Geobacillus stearothermophilus ATCC 12980: one gene and its partner. The protein of the gene in region 2 binds, or shares a complex with, the protein of the main gene of each other region. Links are inferred from orthologs where the notes say so. Each region holds a gene or a part of one and is shown on either strand. Other genes may lie near its edges. The genes, in order: pfkA and rny.

What was found.
Region 1: rny (region 2) and pfkA share a complex: the UniProt entries of both Bacillus subtilis proteins name them as parts of the possible RNA degradosome complex. The link is inferred for Geobacillus stearothermophilus ATCC 12980 from one-to-one orthologs.

The regions. Positions count from the first base shown.
Region 1 is NZ_CP128494.1:2,166,837-2,170,148, reverse strand. The notes cover bases 1-2,989. They hold pfkA (6-phosphofructokinase), read left to right. Parts: upstream 1-1,009; coding sequence 1,010-1,969; downstream 1,970-2,989. Other genes in these bases: pyk (pyruvate kinase), read left to right, coding at 1,996-2,989; accA (acetyl-CoA carboxylase carboxyl transferase subunit alpha), read left to right, coding at 1-823. Outside these bases: more of pyk, read left to right, coding at 2,990-3,312. UniProt on the Bacillus subtilis protein: Catalyzes the phosphorylation of D-fructose 6-phosphate to fructose 1,6-bisphosphate by ATP, the first committing step of glycolysis.
Region 2 is NZ_CP128494.1:1,094,826-1,098,055, reverse strand. Bases 196-3,102 are described here. They hold rny (ribonuclease Y), read right to left. Parts: upstream 2,474-3,102; coding sequence 917-2,473; downstream 196-916. Other genes in these bases: QSJ10_RS05890 (TIGR00282 family metallophosphoesterase), read right to left, coding at 196-728. Also shown: more of QSJ10_RS05890, read right to left, coding at 1-195. UniProt on the Bacillus subtilis protein: Endoribonuclease that initiates mRNA decay. Initiates the decay of all SAM-dependent riboswitches, such as yitJ riboswitch. Involved in processing of the gapA operon mRNA, it cleaves between cggR and gapA.

The DNA of each region.
Region 1 (3,312 bases), 1.1 Mb from region 2 along the record:
CAATTTGACGCCGTGGGATCGCGTGCAAATCGCCCGCCATCCGCAGCGGCCGACGACGCTTGATTATATTGAGCGGCTGTTTACGAACTTTCTCGAATGCCATGGAGACCGTTGTTTTGGCGACGACGAAGCGATCGTTGGGGGCATTGCCGAATACGACGGGCTGCCGGTGACAGTCATTGGCCACCAGCGTGGCAAAGATACGAAAGAAAATTTGCGCCGCAACTTCGGCATGCCACACCCGGAAGGCTACCGGAAGGCGCTGCGGCTCATGAAGCAGGCAGAAAAGTTTTCGCGGCCGATCATCTGCTTTATCGACACGAAAGGCGCCTATCCGGGCAAATCGGCCGAAGAGCGTGGGCAAAGCGAAGCGATCGCCCGCAACTTGTTTGAAATGGCAGGACTCACCGTGCCGGTCGTCTGCATCGTCATCGGCGAAGGCGGAAGCGGCGGGGCGCTCGCCCTTGGCGTCGGCAATCATATTCATATGCTTGAAAATTCCACGTACTCGGTCATTTCGCCGGAAGGGGCGGCTGCCATTTTATGGAATGATGCATCATTGGCGCAACGGGCGGCGGAAACGATGAAAATTACCGCTCACGACTTAAAAGCGCTCGGCGTCATTGACGAAATCATTCCGGAAGTGAAAGGCGGCGCCCACCGCAACGCTGACGAGCAGGCAAAGGAAATGGACCGCGTGCTGCGCCGGTCGTTGAAAGAGTTGTTGGCGCTTGACGGCGAGGCGCTCGTCCGGCAGCGCTATGAAAAATTTAAACAAATCGGCCAAGTGTCGTTTTTGCAGGAAACGATTCGGGCAAGATAAGGAAAAAGCTGTCTCGACTTTCGGGGCAGCTTTGTTCTGTCCATGAAAAAATTTTGTTCATGTAAACCGTTTCAACAAGGCGTCGCTGTTGTGTTCCGCTCATGTTCATGGTACATTAAAGTTGTTCAAGAGCGACAGATGTATGAGGTCGGACGTGTTGAATTTGATACAAATGAGGTGAAATGAGTGAAACGCATTGGTGTGTTGACAAGCGGCGGCGACTCGCCGGGAATGAATGCGGCCATTCGCTCGGTTGTCCGCAAAGCGATTTACCACGGTGTGGAAGTGTACGGCGTTTATCACGGGTATGCCGGACTGATCGCCGGCAACATTAAAAAGCTGGAAGTCGGCGATGTCGGGGATATTATCCACCGTGGCGGCACGATACTCTATACGGCCCGCTGTCCGGAATTTAAGACGGAAGAAGGTCAGAAAAAAGGGATCGAGCAGCTGAAAAAGCACGGCATTGAAGGGCTGGTCGTCATCGGCGGCGACGGTTCGTACCAAGGGGCGAAAAAACTGACCGAGCACGGCTTTCCGTGCGTCGGCGTGCCGGGGACGATTGACAACGACATTCCGGGCACTGATTTTACGATCGGGTTTGACACGGCGCTCAATACGGTCATTGATGCCATCGACAAAATCCGCGACACGGCGACGTCGCACGAGCGGACGTACGTCATCGAAGTGATGGGCCGCCATGCCGGCGACATCGCCTTATGGTCGGGGCTGGCCGGCGGGGCGGAAACGATTTTAATTCCGGAAGCCGATTATGATATGAACGACGTCATCGCCCGCTTAAAGCGCGGCCATGAGCGCGGCAAAAAACATAGCATCATCATCGTGGCGGAAGGAGTTGGAAGCGGCGTCGACTTCGGCCGGCAAATCCAGGAAGCGACCGGCTTTGAGACGCGTGTGACGGTGCTTGGCCACGTGCAGCGCGGCGGGTCGCCCACGGCGTTTGACCGCGTGCTCGCGAGCCGCCTCGGCGCCCGGGCGGTCGAGCTGTTGCTCGAAGGAAAAGGCGGGCGCTGCGTCGGCATCCAAAACAACCAGCTCGTCGACCATGACATCGCGGAGGCGCTAGCCAACAAACATACGATTGATCAGCGGATGTACGCATTGTCGAAAGAATTGTCCATTTAAGTCCCGAGGGGAAAGGAGAAGACAAGATGAAGCGGAAAACGAAAATCGTCTGCACGATCGGGCCGGCAAGCGAGAGCGTAGACAAGCTCGTGCAACTGATGGAAGCGGGAATGAACGTGGCGCGCCTAAACTTTTCGCACGGCGATCATGAAGAGCACGGGCGGCGCATCGCCAATATTCGCGAAGCGGCGAAGCGAACGGGCCGAACGGTCGCCATTTTGCTTGACACGAAAGGGCCGGAAATCCGGACGCACAATATGGAAAACGGCGCCATTGAGCTGAAGGAAGGGTCAAAGCTCGTCATTTCGATGAGCGAAGTGCTCGGCACGCCGGAAAAAATTTCGGTCACCTATCCCAGCTTAATCGATGATGTGTCCGTCGGCGCGAAAATTTTGCTTGATGACGGGCTCATCAGCCTGGAAGTCAACGCGGTCGACAAGCAAGCGGGAGAAATCGTCACGACCGTGTTAAACGGCGGCGTGCTGAAAAACAAAAAAGGAGTCAATGTGCCGGGTGTCAAAGTCAACTTGCCAGGCATCACCGAGAAAGATCGGGCTGACATTTTGTTTGGCATTCGCCAAGGGATCGATTTCATCGCCGCCTCGTTTGTGCGCCGGGCGTCCGATGTGCTGGAGATCCGCGAGCTGCTTGAGGCGCATGACGCCCTCCATATCCAAATTATCGCCAAAATTGAAAATGAAGAAGGCGTCGCCAACATTGACGAAATTTTAGAAGCCGCCGACGGCCTGATGGTGGCGCGCGGCGATTTGGGCGTGGAAATTCCGGCTGAGGAAGTGCCGCTCATTCAAAAACTGCTCATTAAAAAGTGCAACATGCTCGGCAAGCCGGTCATTACGGCGACGCAAATGCTCGATTCGATGCAGCGCAATCCGCGTCCGACGCGGGCGGAGGCGAGCGACGTCGCTAACGCCATTTTTGACGGCACCGACGCCGTCATGCTTTCCGGGGAAACGGCGGCCGGCCAGTATCCGGTCGAAGCGGTGAAAACGATGCACCAAATCGCGCTCCGCACCGAACAGGCGCTTGAGCACCGCGACATTTTGTCCCAACGCACAAAAGAAAGCCAAACGACGATCACCGACGCCATCGGGCAGTCGGTCGCCCACACCGCGCTCAACTTGGATGTGGCGGCGATCGTGACGCCGACCGTGAGCGGAAAAACGCCGCAAATGGTGGCGAAGTATCGCCCGAAAGCGCCGATTATTGCCGTGACGTCAAATGAAGCGGTATCGCGCCGGCTGGCGCTTGTGTGGGGCGTGTATACGAAAGAAGCGCCGCATGTGAACACGACGGACGAAATGCTCGATGTCGCCGTCGATGCG
Region 2 (3,230 bases):
CCATCAACATCGACAAGCACCGCGTTCAGCTGGCTTCGTCCTTCCTTGACGCCGAACCGGACCGGCAGTCCGGTTAAAAATTTGCGCAGCACCGCGTCGCGGTCAACCCCTAAAATGCCGTCATACGGGCCGGTCATGCCGACATCGGTAATGTACGCCGTACCCTTCGGCAAAATGCGATTGTCCGCCGTCTGAACGTGCGTATGCGTGCCGATGACGGCCGACACGCGCCCATCCAAGTGCCAGCCCATCGCCTGTTTTTCGCTTGTCGCCTCAGCGTGAAAATCAACAATGATGACCGACGTGCGCGTCGAGGCAGCGGCAATCAATTCATCCGCTTTTTGAAACGGACAGTCAATCGCCGGCAAAAACGTCCGCCCTTGCAAGTTGATGACCGCCGCCTCCCCTTGCTCGGTCGGCACGTAGACGATGCCTTTTCCCGGTGTGCCGGGCGGATAGTTCGCCGGGCGGATGAGCGCCTTCGCCTGATCGATGAATTCAAAAATATCACGCTTGTCCCACGCATGGTTGCCTAATGTCACAACATGGGCTCCTTGGGCCAAAAACGCCCGGTAAATCGGCTCGGTGATCCCTTTCCCGCCGGCGGCGTTTTCACCGTTGATGATGACGATATCGGGACGGTGTTTTTCTTTTAATTTCGGCAAATAATGCTCGACCATTTTTTGCCCCGGCGAACCGACGACATCGCCGATAAATAAGATTCTCATGATCGATCCCTTTCTAATCAAAAAAATATGGCGCTTCGCTTCAAAGGTGGCGCGGATCCATTGTACTTTCTCATTTTACGCACAAAAAACATCCATGAGTAAGCTTTTACTCGCCACCCAAGCATGAAAATAACCGCTCATGGATTCATTATTTTCAAAGAAAAATAAAGTGGCAATAGGATGCCACTTTATTTCGCATATTCGACCGCGCGCGTTTCACGGATGACGGTCACTTTAATATGGCCCGGGTAGTCGAGCTCTTCTTCAATCCGTTTGCGGATGTCACGCGCCAACCGGTGCGCTTCCAAATCGTCGATCATATCCGGCTTGACCATGATGCGCACTTCGCGGCCGGCCTGGATGGCGTACGATTTTTCCACGCCTTCGTACGATTCCGCGATTTCCTCCAGTTTCTCTAAGCGGCGAATATAGTTTTCCAGCGTCTCGCTACGCGCTCCCGGCCGCGCTGCGGAGAGCGCATCCGCCGCCGCCACAAGCACCGCGATGACCGATGTCGGCTCGGTGTCGCCATGGTGGGAGGCGATGCTGTTGATGACGACGGGATGTTCTTTGTACTTCGTCGCCAGCTCGACGCCGATCTCCACGTGGCTGCCTTCAACCTCATGGTCGATCGCCTTGCCGATATCATGAAGCAAGCCGGCCCGGCGCGCCAACATTTCGTCTTCTCCGAGTTCGGCCGCCATCAGTCCGGCTAAAAACGCCACTTCCACCGAATGTTTCAAGACGTTTTGTCCGTAGCTCGTCCGGAACTTCAGCCGCCCTAAAATTTTGATCAAATCCGGATGCAAGCCATGGACGCCGACTTCAAACGTCGTCTGCTCACCGACTTCGCGAATGTGCTCATCGACTTCGCGGCGCGCCTTTTCCACCATTTCTTCAATGCGCGCCGGGTGGATGCGTCCGTCTTGCACAAGCTTGTCTAACGCGATGCGCGCCGTTTCGCGGCGAATCGGATCAAATCCGGACAAAATCACCGCTTCCGGCGTATCATCGATAATTAAATCGATGCCAGTCAGCGTCTCAAGCGTGCGAATGTTCCGCCCTTCGCGCCCGATGATCCGCCCTTTCATTTCATCGTTTGGCAAGTTGACGACGGACACCGTCGTTTCGGCGACATGGTCGGCGGCACAGCGCTGGATGGCCAGCGACAAAATCGCTTTCGCCCGCTTGTCCGCTTCCTCTTTCGCCCGCGTTTCCGCCTCTTTGATCATCATGGCAATCTCATGGGACAGTTCTTTTTCAACGCGTTCCAAAATGAGCTGGCGCGCATCGTCACGCGTCAGGCCGGAAATGCGTTCGAGTTCGGTTTGTTGCTGCTTCACGAGCGCTTCCACTTTGCTTTCCATTTGTTCAATATGCTGTTGTCTTTCGTTTAACGCTTCTTCCTTCGCTTCAAGCAGCGCCTCGCGTTTGTTGAGCGCTTCATCTTTGCGATCGAGGTTTTCCTCCTTTTGCATCAAGCGGTTTTCTTGTTTTTGGAGCTCGCTTCTCCGGTCGCGGATGTCGCGCTCCGCTTCCGTCCGCAATTTATGAATCTCGTCTTTCGCTTCGAGAAGCGCCTCTTTTTTCAAGGCGTCCGCCTCGCGTCTCGCCTCTTCAATCAGCTGCTCGGCAGCTGCTTTCGCGCCGCCGATTTTCGCTTCGGCAATCGATTTGCGAACAAAAAAGCCAACAACGGCACCAATGACTAAGGCAAGCAAAGCGGAGATGATGATCGAACCCATCGTTTCACCTCCTCTTGCTATTTCGTTTTCCCTTGCGCCTTCTTCGCGCCATCGTCCGACGCAGATGGACATTCCCGTTTTCAACCCATTGGCTTGGTCGTTTGCCTGGCCATTTCCACGCGCCCCCGCATCCAAGCAGTACGCCGCTGCGGGCGGTCACGCGACCCTGCCGTGTACATGGATAAATATACATGTTCATTGTAAAGGCGGCGGTAGGAATTGTCAAGATATTACACAGGAGCCCTTCTTAAGCCGCGGCACACAGAGCGTTCTGCTCTTCCTCTTCTTTTTGGCAAAATGCGAAAAGAAACAGAACCGCCTGCAAGTTAGTCGGGCGTCCTCCGGCATATCCTGCAAAGGGACGTGAATGGCCGTTCCGTTTCGGCAGCTAGGAAAAAGGCGCCCCAGTCATGCCAGGACGCCTTCCGTCTGTTATTCCTCAAGCAGCCCAAATTCGTCTTGCATCGGTTCGCCGCCTGCTTCGCCATCATCGATGCCGTAATGTTTGCGGATGGCGCGGGCGATTTCTTCGGCGATATGCGGGTTTTCTTTCAAAAATTGTTTTGCATTCTCCCGACCTTGGCCGAGCCGTTCGTCTTTGTACGAATACCATGAGCCGCTTTTTTGCACAATGTCAAGTTCAGACGCCATATCGATGATTTCCCCTTCGCGGGAAATGCCCTCGCCGTACATAATGTCGACGTCAGCCGTTTTAAACGGCGGCGCGACTTTGTTTTTGACGACTTTGATTTTCGTC